2 regions of the Devosia sp. T2-14 genome follow, and region 1 is predicted to be linked to the other one. Evidence: predicted binding sites of a transcription regulator. Region 1 holds the regulator's gene; the other holds the start of a gene.

Evidence for each region. Region 1 encodes LexA, which represses DNA repair genes until DNA is damaged. Its sites were predicted from a motif close to TGTTCNNNNTGTGTTCNG; they were not measured.
Region 2: the regulator LexA is predicted to act here: its motif matches at 2,891-2,908, upstream of ACZ5WT_RS10570 (PA0069 family radical SAM protein).

The regions. Positions count from the first base shown of each region.
Region 1 covers NZ_AP027921.1:3,349,574-3,357,223, forward strand. The annotation lists gene moaC (cyclic pyranopterin monophosphate synthase MoaC) at 1-235, shown strand, start outside; gene ACZ5WT_RS16455 (molybdopterin molybdotransferase MoeA) at 232-1,434, shown strand; gene lexA (transcriptional repressor LexA) at 1,548-2,261, shown strand; gene ACZ5WT_RS16465 (cold-shock protein) at 2,874-3,086, shown strand; gene ACZ5WT_RS16470 (IlvD/Edd family dehydratase) at 3,276-5,081, opposite strand; gene ACZ5WT_RS16475 (2-dehydro-3-deoxygalactonokinase) at 5,380-6,300, shown strand; gene ACZ5WT_RS16480 (2-dehydro-3-deoxy-6-phosphogalactonate aldolase) at 6,316-6,927, shown strand; gene ACZ5WT_RS16485 (SMP-30/gluconolactonase/LRE family protein) at 6,924-7,650, shown strand, end outside.
Region 2 covers NZ_AP027921.1:2,144,552-2,152,201, reverse strand. The annotation lists gene ACZ5WT_RS10585 (MFS transporter) at 1-446, shown strand, start outside; gene moaB (molybdenum cofactor biosynthesis protein B) at 457-993, shown strand; gene ACZ5WT_RS10575 (MDR family MFS transporter) at 1,062-2,555, opposite strand; gene ACZ5WT_RS10570 (PA0069 family radical SAM protein) at 2,981-4,129, shown strand; gene ACZ5WT_RS10565 (hypothetical protein) at 4,145-4,729, opposite strand; gene ACZ5WT_RS10560 (DUF4180 domain-containing protein) at 4,813-5,166, shown strand; gene ACZ5WT_RS10555 (ribonuclease HII) at 5,213-5,863, shown strand; gene ACZ5WT_RS10550 (hypothetical protein) at 5,935-6,714, shown strand; gene ACZ5WT_RS10545 (DNA methyltransferase) at 6,810-7,650, shown strand, end outside.

The DNA.
Region 1 (7,650 bases):
GCTGACCAAGGTGAGCGTCGAGATTGCGCAGGATGGCGAAAATGCCATCCTCATCCACGCCACGGCCGAGACCACTGGCCAGACCGGCGTTGAAATGGAAGCGCTGCTGGCGGCATCCACATCGGCGCTGACGCTCTTTGATATGGCCAAGGCGATCGACCGGGCCATGACCGTGACCGACATCTGCGTGCTGGAGAAATCCGGCGGCAAATCAGGCGATTTCACCCGGACATGAGCCTGCTTCCTGTCGACGACGCCATTGCCGCCATCCTCAAACGCGTGCCCGCGCCGCAGGGCGAAACCGTGCCGCTGCAGGAGGCAGCCGGCCGGGTGCTGTTCGCCCCGATCATTGCCACGCACGACCAGCCCCCGTTCAACGCAAGCGCCATGGACGGCTACGCCCTCCGCGCCGCCGATATCGTGGACGGCCACAACCTGTCTGTTATCGGCACCTCGCAGGCCGGAGCGGGCTTTGCGGGGACTGTGGGCCCGGGCGAGGCCGTGCGTATCTTCACCGGCGCGCCGGTGCCCGAGGGCGCAGACACCGTCATCATGCAGGAAGAGGCCGTCGTGAACGGCTCCATGGTCCGCTTCACCGTCCCTGCCCGCCGCGGCCACAGTGTGCGTCCGCGCGGCAACGACTTTGCCACCGGTCAGCCTCTGGTGGCACCCGGCGCACGCCTCGGCCCCATGCACCTCGCCGTCGCCGCAGCGGCCAATATGGGTGAACTGAGCGTCGCGAAACGTCCACGCATCGCCCTGCTGGCGACTGGCGATGAGCTAGTTCTGCCCGGCGCCGAGCTTGGTCCCGACCAGATCGTGGCCTCCAACAGCTTTGGGCTGGCGCCCCTGCTGGCGCCCTACGCCGAAACGGTTTCTGACCATGGCATCGCCCGCGACGACCGCTCGGCGCTACGAAGCAAGCTCGTCGAGATCTTCGCCGGCGAACCCGACATTCTGGTCACCACAGGCGGCGCCAGCGTCGGGGACCACGATATCGTGCAGGAAATCCTGCTCGAACTGGGCGTTACCCTCGACTTCTGGCGCATCAACATGCGCCCCGGAAAACCGCTGATGTTCGGCATGCGCGGCAAGACGCTGATCTTCGGACTGCCCGGCAACCCGGTCTCGGCTATGGTGACGGCGCTGGTGTTCATCCGCCCGGCCCTGCGAAAGTGGCTCGGTTATGCCGAACCGACGCGCTGGCACCTGCCCCTGGCGTCTGCCACGCCACCGAATACTGCGCGGCGCCACTTCATGCGCGCCCGCCTCGTTCACACGACGACGGGCCCGGTGCTGGAGCCCATCAGCCAGACCGACAGCGGCCACACGTCCTCGCTCGCCGCGGCCGACATGCTAATCATCCAGCCTGAGAACGATCCCGGCCAGCCCGCCGGCACCATCGTTGAGGCCATGCCGATCGACGACTTCTGACGCCCAGCTCGAAGTCGCAGCGCGAATACTTCATTTTCGTGGGATATTGCGGAACATAACTGGAACACGTATAGTCGTTCTGTCTATGTTCCGATTCTCTCATCGAGGGGCCCATGCTCACGCGCAAACAACACGAGCTGCTGATGTTCATCCATGAAAGGATGAAAGAAAGCGGGATTCCGCCGTCCTTCGATGAAATGAAAGACGCGCTCGATCTTGCGTCGAAATCGGGCATCCACCGGTTGATCACAGCGCTGGAAGAGCGCGGCTTCATCCGCCGCCTGCCCAACAGGGCGCGCGCGCTTGAAGTGGTCAAGCTGCCCGACTCCATGAACCCCTCGCTCGGAGGCCGCCGCGCCCGGTTCGAGCCATCGGTCATCGAAGGGAACCTGGGCAAGGTCGCGACGCCCCCCTCGCGCGTCACCGCCGCCGAAGATTATGCCCGGCCGGTGTCGATCCCGGTCATGGGCCGCATCGCTGCCGGTACGCCCATTGAAGCCATTCAGAACCACTCCCACACCATCATGGTTCCACCCGAAATGCTGGGTGCAGGCGAGCACTATGCACTCGAAGTGCGTGGCGACTCGATGATCGAGGCCGGGATCTTTGACGGTGACACCGTGCTCATCAAGAAGCAGGACGCAGCCAGCACCGGCGAGATTATCGTTGCTCTTGTAGACGATGAAGAAGCCACCCTTAAGCGCCTGCGCCGCAAGGGTAATACTGTGGCACTTGAAGCCGCAAACCCGGCCTACGAAACCCGGATCTTCCCGCCCGACCGCGTCAAGGTGCAGGGCCGTCTCGTCGGCCTGCTGCGCAAATACTGAGCCGCTTTTGATCTCGCGGTTGAGCTGCTGCTCGTCCGCCACCTCTTTCAGCTGGTAATGCCGTGAAGCCTCGACCGTTTTAGGACGGAACGAGGCTTTGGCGTTTCCTCCGCATGGCTGATCAGTTACCCGGGCCGTCGAGTGGCTCTGGCTGGGCAAGAGGCCATGCTCGGTCACTGAAATGACACCACCGCGAAACTGCGATCGCCAATCCAGCCAGAATTAGGCGTTCGCTTGAAGCACTCGCGGCCGTCCACCGGCGGTGGTCTACGGCGCTCAACCTTCAGGCAGCGTTGTTTGGGGTCGCTTCGGCGATTTCAACTGTGTCCACTACCGTTTCGTGGGTTCTCGCCGCAGACCAGCGCGAAACAATCACATCGCCGAATTTACTTGCGCCAGCAATTTGTTCTCCTGCCCAGGTCTGCGCGAGACCTTGCGGTCGACGGCGTTCCGTGCAATAAAGCGGCATACGTTTTCAGCCTAAGTCGGCTGCTGATGCCGGTACGCCGGACCTTGGCTTCCTTCTCTATCATGCGAACGTTACCTCTCATTGGCATGTTGCCACCGAGAAACTGGCTCGTTCGCTGATGCTACGAGCAAAAGGAAACTACTATGGCCCTGATCACCGGCACCGTTAAGTTCTTCAACACCACCAAGGGCTTCGGCTTCATCTCGCCCGAAAACGGCGGCAAGGATGCCTTCGTCCACATCTCCGCCGTTCAGCGTTCGGGCCTCCAGGGCCTCTACGAGAACGACAAGGTGACCTACGAGCTCGAGACCGGCCGTGACGGCAAGGAATCGGCAACCAACCTGACCCTGCTCTAGTAGCATCAGGCTGTATGCAGCGAGCGCGCTTCGGTGCTGCTCGCGAGAGACCACCGTGCTTCTGGCGCGGTGGTTTTTTTTGTTTTGGCGTGTCGCTCGCGTTGTTCCCGCGAAGCGGCGACGCCGCACAAACAAAAAGGCCCGCACGTAAGCGGGCCTCTGTTATGCGGGAACTAAGCTGCCAGGCGACTAGTGGTTGTCGCGCGGAAGACCTTCTGTCTGGGCGATGCGCTGGTACTTCTCGGCGGGCCGCAGGATCGCGCCCTCGCCGAGCTGGGTGACGAGCCCGCGCTGGATTTCCTGCCATGGCGTCTGGTGCTTGGGGTATTTGTACCCGCCAGCAGCCTCAAGCGCGACACGGCGCTGCGCGATCTCTTCATCGCTGATCAGGATATTTGCCTGGCCCTTGTTGAGGTCGATGCGCACCCGGTCCCCGGTCTTGAGGATGGCGAGATTGCCGCCCGCCGCCGCCTCGGGCGAGGCGTTGAGAATGGACGGTGAACCCGAGGTGCCCGACTGCCGGCCATCGCCGATGCAAGCCAGCGAGCTGATGCCCTTCTTGATGAGATAGGCAGGCGGCCGCATGTTCACCACTTCCGCGGCCCCCGGATAACCAATTGGCCCGGCGCCGCGCATGAACAGCAGTGTGTGCTCATCGATCTCCAGCGAAGGGTCGTCGATCCGGTGGTGATAGTCCTCAGGACCATCGAACACCACCGCCTTGCCTTCGAACATGCCCGGATGTACCGGGTCCTTGAGGTAGCGGTCGCGGAACTCGCTGGAAATCACCGATGTCTTCATGATGGCGTTGTCGAACAGATTGCCACGCAGCACGAGGAACCCTGCCTCGGCCTTGAGCGGATTGTCGAAGTGCCGGATCACCCGGTCATCCTGGATGACAGTGTTGCGGCAGTTTTCACCCATCGACTTGCCGTTGACGGTGGGCGCATTCTCGCGGATCAGGCCCTGCCCCATCAGCTCGTTGACCACCGCGGGCACGCCGCCGGCATGATAGTAGTCTTCGCCGAGATACTCACCGGCCGGCTGCAGGTTGACCAGCAGCGGCACCTTGTGGCCGTGCTCCTGCCATTCATCGATATCGAGGTCGACACCGATGTGACGCGCGATGGCGTTGATATGGATCGGCGCATTGGTCGAGCCGCCAATGGCGGAATTGACCGTGATCGCGTTGATGAAGTTGTCCTTGGTCAGGATGTCGGACGGCTTGAGGTCCTCATGCACCATGTCGACAATCCGCTTGCCGGTGCGATAGGCCATTTCCTGGCGATCGCGGTAAGGCGCAGGGATGGCCGCCGAACCCGGCAGCTGCATGCCCAGCGCTTCGGCCAGCGAGTTCATGGTCGTTGCCGTACCCATGGTATTGCAAAACCCGGTCGAGGGCGCAGACGACGCCACCAGCTCGATGAACTGGGCATAGTCGATCTCGCCGGCGGCCATCATCTGACGGGCCTTCCAGATAATCGTGCCGGACCCGGTGCGCTCGCCCTTGTGCCAGCCATTGAGCATCGGCCCGACCGACAGCGCGATGGCGGGGATATTGACCGTTGCCGCGCCCATCAGCATGGCAGGCGTGGTCTTGTCGCAACCGATCGTCAGCACCACGCCATCCAGCGGATAGCCATAAAGCACTTCCACCAGGCCGAGATAGGCCAGGTTCCGGTCGAGCCCCGCAGTCGGGCGCTTGCCGGTTTCCTGGATCGGGTGAACGGGAAACTCGATGGCAATGCCACCCGCCTCGCGAATGCCCTCGCGCACGCGCTCGGCCAGCACGATGTGGTGGCGGTTGCACGGGCTGAGATCGGAGCCCGTCTGCGCGATGCCGATGATCGGCTTGTTGGACTGCAGCTCTTCGCGCGACACGCCAAAGTTCATGTAACGCTCGAGATAGAGCGCCGTCATGTCTGGATTGTCGGGATTATCGAACCAGGCGCGGGAACGCAGTTTCTTGGGCGCCTCGCCGTTTCCTGCAGTCATTTCGTTTGTCCTCATTGGTCGCAGCCGCGTTACGCGTCCGCATTGCATTTGGATGCCGTTCTACCATGGCTTAGGCCGGAGAGAACACGATTCCAGTAAAAAATCATACAATTGAGATATGGCGAAAATTAAGAGCAGCGGATATGTCATAACGCGCTGAAAATCTTACCAAACGAGGTGACCGCGAGGCACTTTCGCGGTGTCCTGAGGCCCTGCCCGGGACGAAGAATCGCACTGGCTGAAAACACATGCGGTCAGTACGGTTCGTTGCGAACGGACTATGCGGCGAGGAATACGCGTGACGGAACATACTGACTGGGTTGCCGTGGACTGGGGAACGTCGAACCTCCGGGCCTGGGGCATCGGTGCCGACGGATCGGTGACATTCGAAAAATCTTCGCCAAAGGGCATGGGCAAGCTGGCGCAGGCGGAATTCCCGGCCGCGCTTGCCGAGGTCGTCGACGGTGTCACTGCCGGGCGTAGCGGCGAACTCGATGTGCTGATCTGCGGCATGGCCGGTGCCCGCCAGGGCTGGATGGAGGCCCCCTATCTCGAAGCGCCGACCGACCTGCGCGGCCTGCTCGATGGCGCCGTTCATCCACAAATGCCGAACCAGGCCATCAGGGCCTCCATCCTCCCCGGCGTTTGCCAGAAGGGTGGCGCCGACAACGTCATGCGGGGCGAGGAAACCCAGTTGCTCGGTCTGGCCGCCTTGCGGCCCGGTTATTCCGGCGTCGTCTGCATGCCGGGAACCCACTCCAAATGGGCGCAACTGAGCGGCACGCGCATCGAGAGCTTCTCCACCGCCATGACTGGAGAAATGTTCGAGGTGCTGCGCGCCCATTCCGTGTTGCGCCACTCCCTCGATGGCGACCTCGATGGTCCGGGCCGCGAAAAGGGTTTTGCCACCGGCGCCGCGGCGGGGCTGGAGCATCCTGAGCGACTGCTCGGCACCCTGTTCCAGGTGCGCGCCTCCTCGCTCCTTTCGGCCCGCAAGCCTGATTGGTGCGCCGGCTACCTCTCAGGCTTGCTGATCGGCACCGAGATTGGCAGCAATCGCCACCTGATCGGCGATCAACCCGTGCCCCTGATTGGTTCGTCAGCGCTTTGCGCACTCTATGCGCAGGTGCTGGAGATGATCGGCGCCAAGGGCGAACCCCAGAACGCCACCGAAATCGTCGTTGCTGGCCTCAAGGCTGCGCGCAGTTTTGCCGCCTAATCGGAGTTCATGTTCATGAACCATCGCCACATCATCGCCATTCTGCGCGGCATCACGCCTGCTGAAACCGTCGGGGTCTGTGAAGCACTGATCGCCGCCGGGATCACCATGATCGAAGTGCCGCTCAACTCCCCCAATGCCCTGACCAGCATTGCGCAGGCATCCAAGGCACTGAGCAGCAAGGCCGCTATCGGCGCCGGCACCGTGCTCAGCACCGAAGACGTCAACGCCGTCGCCAAGGCCGGCGGCAGCTTCATCGTCTCGCCCGACGCCAATGACGAGGTGATCGCAGAGACCGTGCGCCTCGGCCTGCAGTCCTATCCCGGCGTATTCACGCCTACCGACGCCTTCCGCGCCATAAGGGCGGGAGCGAGCGGGCTGAAGTTCTTCCCGGCCGAGGTGCTGGGCCCCAAGGGCATCAAGGCGATGAAGGCCGTGTTGCCGCCTGCCGTGCCGGTTTATGCCGTAGGCGGCGCCAATCCCGACAACTTCGGCGAGTACTTTGCCGCCGGTTGCGCGGGCTTTGGGCTGGGAACTTACATCTACAAGCCCGGCATGACTGTCGAGCAGGTGGCCGAGCGAGCTGCTGCGGCCGTCGCGGCCTATGACGCGGGTCTCGCCAAATGACGGATACAGCCAAGCTGCTCATCGACAGCCAGTGCGCGCTCGGCGAAGGCCCGATCTGGCACCCGGGACGGCAGGAGCTGTTCTTCTTTGACATCAACGAACAGATCCTGACCTCGGCCACCGCCGCAGGCGAGATCACCAACCAGTGGATGTTCAACGAGATTGTCACCGCCGCCGCTATCCTCGATGAGGACACGCTGGTGCTGGCCACCGAGTTCGGACTGAAGGGTTTCCAGATTTCCACCGGCGGCATCGCCCCGCTTGAGGACATCGAATCCGACAAGGCCGAAACGCGCAGTAATGATGGCCGGGTCCATCCGTCGGGCGCGTTCTGGATTGGCACGATGGCCAAGGGCGAAGCTGAAGGCCCCGTCGGCGCACTCTATCACTATCGGGCGGGCCAATTGACGACGCTGAAGTCGGCGGCGCGCATTCCCAATGCCACCTGCTTCTCTCCCGATGGCCGCATCGCCTATTGGACCGACACGCCGACCATGAAGATCATGCAGTGCCCGACCGATCCGGAAACGGGCCTGCCGACCGACGACTGGACCCTGTTTGCCGACGTCACCGGCCACCGCGGCTACCCGGACGGCGCCGTGGTGGATAGCGAAGGCTACCTGTGGAACGCCCGCTGGGGCGGCTCCTGCGTGGTGCGCCACGCGCCCGATGGCTCGATCGACCGGATCATCGAAGTCCCTGTGAGCCAGGTGACCTGCCCGG
Region 2 (7,650 bases), 1.2 Mb from region 1:
TCATCAATCCCGATGCGGGGTGGATGATGTATGTGCTGTTCGCCGCCTATGGCTTTGCCGCCAACCCGATCTATGCGGTCGCCGTCGCCCACGCCAATGACTTCGCCAAGGATGGCGGTTTCGCCAAGATCGCCGGCGGCATGCTGCTGATCATGGGCGTCGGCCTCGCCATCGGCCCGGCCGCAGCCTCACTGCTCATGGGCGCGTGGTCGCCGGTGGGCCTGTTTGTGATCACCGCATCGTTCCATGCCCTGCTCGCGCTTTTCGCCTTCTTCCGCATGCGTATCCGCCGGAGCAAGGACGCTGCACAACGCACACCGTTCCAGCCCATGCCCGAGCAGCAGACCACGCCGGAAGCCATTGTGCTTGATCCGCGGACTGATAGTGATGGCATCGATGTGATGCGAAGCGAAGAGCCCGTGCCGGACGAATTGCGGACGGCTTAGGAGAAGCACGATGTTCAAGACGGCACAATTTGAAGACCGGGCTTTCAAACCCCTGTCCATCGCTGTTATCGCCGTATCCGACACACGGACACTGGAGACCGATACCGGCGGCGCGCTACTGAAGTCGCTGCTCGAAGCCGATGGCCACACCTGCGCGACGCGCGTGGTCATCCGCGACGATATTCAGCTTATCCGTCAGGCGGTGCAGGGATTTGTCGCCGACCCGACGATCGACGTGGTGCTGACCACCGGCGGCACCGGCTTTTCCGGCCGCGACGTGACACCCGAAGCGATCGAACCGCTGTTCGACAAGCGGATGGAAGGCTTTTCGGTGTTGTTCCATCAGTATTCGGCAACCACAGTGGGCACCAGTTCGCTGCAATCGCGCGCCACGGCCGGCCTGATTGGCACCACCTTTGTCTTCTGCCTGCCCGGCTCACGCGGCGCCTGCCGCGATGCCTGGGAAGGTATTCTCACCCACCAGCTCGACTACCGGCACAAGCCCTGCAACTTCGTCGAACTGATGCCGCGGCTGAGCGAGCGCTGAGGCATTCGACCCATCCAATCAAAAACGGCGCCCCTTGCGGAGCGCCGTATTTTCCATTCACGTAAGCCTTAGTGCCCGTGCGCCATGTCGCCACCATCCCCTTCGGGGCGGCGGATCATGAAGGCAGCCACCACTGCAAACAGCGAGATGATAGCGCCAACGAGGAAGGCAGCGCGGATGCCGCCAGCCAGAGCCTCGACCGGGTCAAGACCTTCAGTGGCCAGCGCGGCGGTGCGGATCGTCATCAGGGCGATGAAGAGCGCAATGCCAGCCGCACCCGCCAGCTGCTGGGCCGAACCCAGGACAGCCGAAGCGTGGGAGTAGAGATCCTTGCGCACCGAGCCCATCGACGAGGTGAAGACCGGCGTAAAGACTAGCGCCAGACCGATGCTCAGCACGATATGGCCAGCCATCAGCGCCCAGACCGAGGTATCCTGACCGACAGTGGTCAGGGCCCACAGCACGATGGAGACCAAGACAGTGCCCGGCACGGCCAGAACGGTCGGACCAACGCGATCGAGCAGGCGACCCACAAACGGACCCATCAGGCCCATGATCAGGCCACCCGGCAGCAGCAGCAGGCCGGTCTGCAGCGTATCAAGGCCCACCACCTTCTGCGTATAGATCGGCAGCAGGATAACGGTACCGAACAGGGCCATCATGGCGATCAGCATCAGGCTGACCGACACGGTGTAGTTGCGGGACTGGAACACACGCAAGTCGAGCAGCGCCTTGTCGTCGCGCTGCAGGCCGATCTGACGCCAGACGAAGGCGATCATGGCGACGACGCCGACGACAATCGGAGCCCAGACGGGAATGGCACTCGGCTCGCCCACATGGGCAAAGCTTTCGCCAAAGCTGGACAGGCCATAGATCAGGCCACCAAAGGCCAGGGCCGAAAGGATCACCGAGAGCACGTCAAGCGGCGCATAACGGGGCGTCGAAACGTTCTGGATCTTGCGCCAGCCCAGCACCAGCGCACCGATGGCAATCGGCAGCACGAGCAGGAACATCCAGCGCCAGTCGAGATGGGCCAGAATGAAGCCACCGATGGTCGGGCCAATGGCTGGAGCCACTGACATGACGATGGAGATATTGCCCATGGTCTTGCCGCGCGCCTGCGGCGGCACAAGCGTCATCACGGTGGTCATCAGCAGCGGCATCATGATGGCGGTGCCGACGGCCTGCACGACGCGGCCGACGATCAGCAGCTCAATGCCCGGCGCCACGGCGCAGAGCAGCGTGCCGGCGGTGAAGATCGACATCGCCAGCAGGAAGATCGGCCGCGTGTTGAGACGCTGCAGCAGGAAGCCGGTGATCGGGATGACCACGGCCATGGTCAGCAGGAATGCGGTGGTCAACCACTGCGCCACGCTGGCGGCAACGTTGAGGTCGGTCATCAGATGGGGGATGGCGACGCTCATGATGGTTTCGTTGAGAAACACCACGAAAGTGGACACCAGCAGCAGCGCGATCACGAGCTTGTTGCGGGCGGCGTCAGTCTGGCTGATCGGCGGAGGGCCGGCCAGATCGGTGTCGAAGGTCGTCGTTTCGGTACTCATGGTAAGGCCTCGAACCCTGAATTGCTTTGTCACTGGGACGACGGGCGGCGTCGCTTGGTTTCGACGTCACCCTTGAAAAGATTTGCGCGACAACCTGTGTCAGCAGCGATTGGTTAAGCTCAACCTTAAGTTATTAACCCGACGCGGCGCGGTCAATACTAAATAATAGACTTAAGCATTAGGCGTGCGTAATGCGCGCGCCAAAGGTCGGCTGGTTTAGGCCCGGAACAGAACCGCGTCCACCCACACAATCGCAATTCTGACCTGCAAATTCGCTTCGCGGCCCCTTCCCGCGCGCCGCCTGCCGCCCCATATATGGCACAGGCAAATATTAACGTTCTTGTTTCGTTCTCATTTCGCTGCTACATCTTCCTATGCCTTTCCCGTCACGATTCGACGGCAGGCCGTCCGGCAGGAGATGTATCATGGCCCTCTATCAGGCCCCCTCTTTCGAAGCCCTGGAAAAGCTGAGCCGCAGCCGCGACGCCGATCTCGCGCGGCGCGAACTGCTTGAGCCCAACCGTATCCGCGGCCGCGGCGCGCAGTCCAATCACACCGGGCGGTTCGAAAAGCAGGTGCGCGAGGGCTTCGACGATGGCTGGTCGACGGTCGAGCCGATGCCGATCTTCGAAACGATCGAGCATGTCGAACGCGCCAAGACCATCATCACCAGCAATGACAGCCCCGATATCGGTTTCGAGCGCTCGATCAACGCCTATCGCGGCTGCGAGCACGGCTGCTCCTACTGCTTTGCCCGGCCCACCCATGCCTTTCTCGGCCATTCGGCAGGGATCGAGTTCGAGCGCGACATCTATGTGAAGGTCAATGCGGTGGAAGCGCTGCGGGCGGAACTCGCGGCCAAGAGCTATCGCGTAAAACCCATCGCCATGGGAACCAATACCGACCCCTACCAGCCGGCCGAGCGCAAGCACAAGCTGACGCGCGGCATACTCGAAGTGATGCTGGAGACCCGTCATCCGGTGATGATCACCACCAAATCGGCACTGATCCTGCGCGATCTCGATCTGCTGGGCGAGCTGGCCAAGCTGGGCCTGGTCAAGGTTGCGATTTCGATGACCTCGATGGACCACAAGCTGAGCCGCCGCATGGAGCCGCGCGCCTCGTCCCCTGCCCGCCGCCTTGAAGCCATCCGGGCGCTGAGCGAAGCAGGCGTGCCGGTGGCGGTGTTTGCCTCCCCGATGATTCCCGCGATCAACGACATGGAGCTCGAGCGCATTCTCGATGCGGCCAAGGCCCAGGGCGCAATAAGCGCCTCGATGATCCTGCTGCGCCTGCCCGGCGAAGTGCGCGACGTATTCCGTGAGTGGCTGCTGCGCCATTTCCCCGACCGGGTGCGCCATGTGCTCTCGCTGGTGCGCGATACGCGCGGCGGGAAAGATTATGACTCGCGCTGGGGCGTCCGCATGACGGGCGAAGGCCCTTATGCGACCCTGCTGCGCCAGCGTTTCGACAAGGCCCGCGAGCGCTACGGGCTCGAGGTCAAGCTACCGGGCCTGCGCAATGACCTGTTCGTCGCGCCCAAGCTCGAAACCAAGCAGATGAGTTTGTTCTAGCCGGGCGGCCCGTCTCTAGTATTGAGCCACCTTGCGGGCATAGGCGGCCATGAAGTCGATCGAGGCGCTGACGCCGCGCATCGAAAGCCAGACTGGCCTGGTCTCTCCGCCGGTTACCGGAACGGTGATCATGGCCCCATTGCGCTTCATCATCTTGTCGAGCAGGGCTTGCTTGCGCGCGGGATCGACGACGAAGAAGCGGTTGGCCGTTTCGTAGCGGATTTCGAGATCGGCGGTGAAGTCAAACTGCTCCGCAGCCTCTCCGCCAAAGGCGATGATCATGGGCCGGCTGGTATCGATCGCGATGCCGTCAGCCGCCACCGTCACTGCCACGTCACGCTCGCCGTTTAGGCGGTTGTGAAAAATCGTGATCTTGTAGGCCGGCAGGCCCGCACGATTGAGAAGCTGGCTGCCGGTGCTGGCGAAGCAGGAGAAGCCATAATAATCGGTCGCATCGTCGTCGATCGCATCGGGGCATGCTGCCAGCCAGTCGCGATTGTATTCCCGCCACTCCCCGTTCGCATGATGAAAGGGCTCAGCGGCGAGCGGCAGCGCACTTCCAAGAAGTGCAAATAGCGCGAAGCCGTTCCTGGCAATCATTGGACTTTCTCATTGCTGGCGCGCCCCGACAAACTATAGCAAAATGATTGGCCCGATACAGATTGAATAACGGAGACATCGCCATGAATATTTCGGAACACAACGGGCTGATTATCTACGAGCTGGACGCCAAGGGCGGGCTGCTGGGCAGCGACATCACCGCCCCCGACATTATCGGGGAAGCCTATCAAGCAAATCCCGACATCATCGCCGTACCGCTGTCCCGGCTCGCCCCTGGCTTTCTCGAATTGCGCACCGGCATTGCGGGCGAGGTGTTCCAGAAGATGGAGCAGTATGGCCAGCGCATCGCCATCCTCGGCAATATTGCCGCCCAGGCGGCAGCCAGCAAGGCGCTGCACGATTTCGTCTACGAGACCAACCGGCGCGGTCACCACCTGTTCGTTCCCGACCGGGCAGCGTTGCTGGCGCGGCTGTGAACGCGGATAGCGTTGACTTGGCTCGCCCGAAGCCGATGCTGGCGGCATGCTGTTCGATTCGACGCTCCAGACCGATCCCGACTATTCCCATGAGCTCGCGCTAAAGGCGCGTGGCGCGCGCGTCGTCGCCGGCGTCGATGAGGCCGGGCGCGGACCGCTTGCCGGTCCAGTGGTGGTTTCGGCTGTGGTGCTGGATCCGCTGGCCATTCCCGAAGGGCTCAACGACTCCAAGAAACTGAGCGAAGAGCAACGCGAAGCCCTGTTCGAGCAGGTCGTCGCTTCGGCGCTGGCCGTCTCCGTCGTCGTGGCCCCACCATCGATCATATTGGCCCGGAACATTCGCGGGGCTACCCTTTGGGGCATGGCGCAGGCCGCGTCGAGCCTCGCCCTGCGGCCCGACCGCGTGCTGATCGATGGCCGCGACGTGCCGATGGGCCTGCCCTGCGAGGGCCTGGCCCTGATCGGCGGCGACGGGCGCAGCGTTTCTATCGCTGCAGCCTCCATCGTGGCCAAGGTCACGCGCGACCGCATGTGCCGCATCATGGATGGCGACGCGCCCCATTTCGGCTTTGCCGGTCACAAGGGCTATTCCACCGCCCGGCACATGCAGGCCCTGATCGATCACGGCCCCTGCCGACACCACCGCGAGGAATTTGCCCCGGTCGCAGCAGCCCGCCAGAAACTCGCCATCGCCTAGGCTGCTTCCCTTTTGTTTCCGGCCATTCTACCAAAGTGAGAATGCCCCGGGACAAGGCTGGGAATGCTGCCATGGTTCGTCGCGTACCGCTCTTCCTGTTGCTGTTGTCGCTCGCCACGCCTGCCGTTGCGGCCGACCTGACGCCCAATAGCGGGCCGATGCAGTTTTCCGCCCAATTGCTGGATGGGGGTATCCAGATTGGCCAGTTCAGTGCCGATGCCGTCCTGGCGGAGGGCAACTTCACGGGCATCATGTCGGCAACAGTCGGCGGCGTCACGCTCCAGGGCGAGTTGATCTCCAGCCGTAGCTATCTCGAAAACGGCACCTGCCTGCTCTATGCCGAATCCGGCCGCAACCGGCTGCTGCTGCGCGGCCCATGCGACGACAGCCAGTTCGGTGGACAGCAAGGAAGCTTTGAAGGGTTCTTCGAAGGCGTTGGCTCCGTGCGCGGCGGCATGGTTGGGACAATCGCCGCAGAGGGGGCGCCAGCCTCCGTTCAGCTTGTCGAGGCGATAGGCGTGCCGGCCGGCACGCTCACCTGCTTCTGGTACGAGCACCACCGCGCCACCAGCAATCACGAGATCAACGAATACCTGACGGCCATCAGCATGATGATCGTGCTCAGGCTGCACGAGGATGGGCGATATGAAACGGGGGCGAGCGCGGGCACCTACCGGTTGATCGGCGACAAGGTATTGCTCGATGGAGGAATGTTTTCAGGCGCCATGGGCACCCTGCGGCCCGACCGTTCGGGCGCTGCTGCAGTGGTGTTTCTGCGCGAGGAAAACCGCGACCGAACAGGCGCGGGTCTCATTGATCCCGACACCACCCACTGCACCCAGCAGGACTAGGCCGCGCTCTTAACCTCCCGCTAACCCCTTACAAACGCTCCATTAACCCTGTCGCGCTATAACCGTCTCGTTAGTACTGCGTTAGGGTTAAGTAGATGTTGCGTACCGCGCGTACGGCCGTCATGGCCGATGTGGTAGAGGCCCAGCGCCTCCCGATCGATACCATTCTTGAGGGCGATTGCATCGACCACATGAATGCCTTGCCGGCCGGCTCGGTCGATCTCGTTTTTGCGGACCCGCCGTATAACCTGCAGCTTGAACAGAGCCTCACCCGCCCTGACCAGAGCAGGGTCGACGCGGTCACCGACGAATGGGACAAGTTCGAGAGCTTTGCTCATTACGACACGTTCACCCGTGCCTGGCTGAAAGCCGCGCGGCGTGTGCTCAAGCCCGATGGGGCCCTCTGGGTCATCGGCAGCTATCACAATATATTCCGCGTCGGCACGGCCCTGCAGGACCTCGACTACTGGATGCTCAACGACATCGTTTGGCGCAAGGCCAACCCGATGCCGAATTTCCGTGGCACGCGCTTCACCAATGCGCATGAAACGTTGATCTGGGCCGCCAAGAGCCAGAAAAGCCGCGTGACCTTCAACTATGAAGCCATGAAGCTGGCCAATGACGATACGCAGATGCGTAGCGATTGGCTGTTCCCCATCTGCACCGGTGCCGAACGCCTCAAGGACGAGGACGACGGCAAGGTTCATCCGACCCAGAAGCCCGAAGCACTGCTGTTCCGCATTCTCAATGCGACGACCAAGCCAGGCGATATCGTGCTCGACCCCTTCTTCGGCACCGGCACGACGGGCGCCGTCGCGCGCAAGCTCGGCCGCCACTTCATCGGCATCGAGCGCGAGCAGCCCTATATCGAGGCGGCCCGCCAGCGCATCGCAAGCATTCGCCCCGGCGTATTCGAGGCGCTGCAGTCGGTGACGC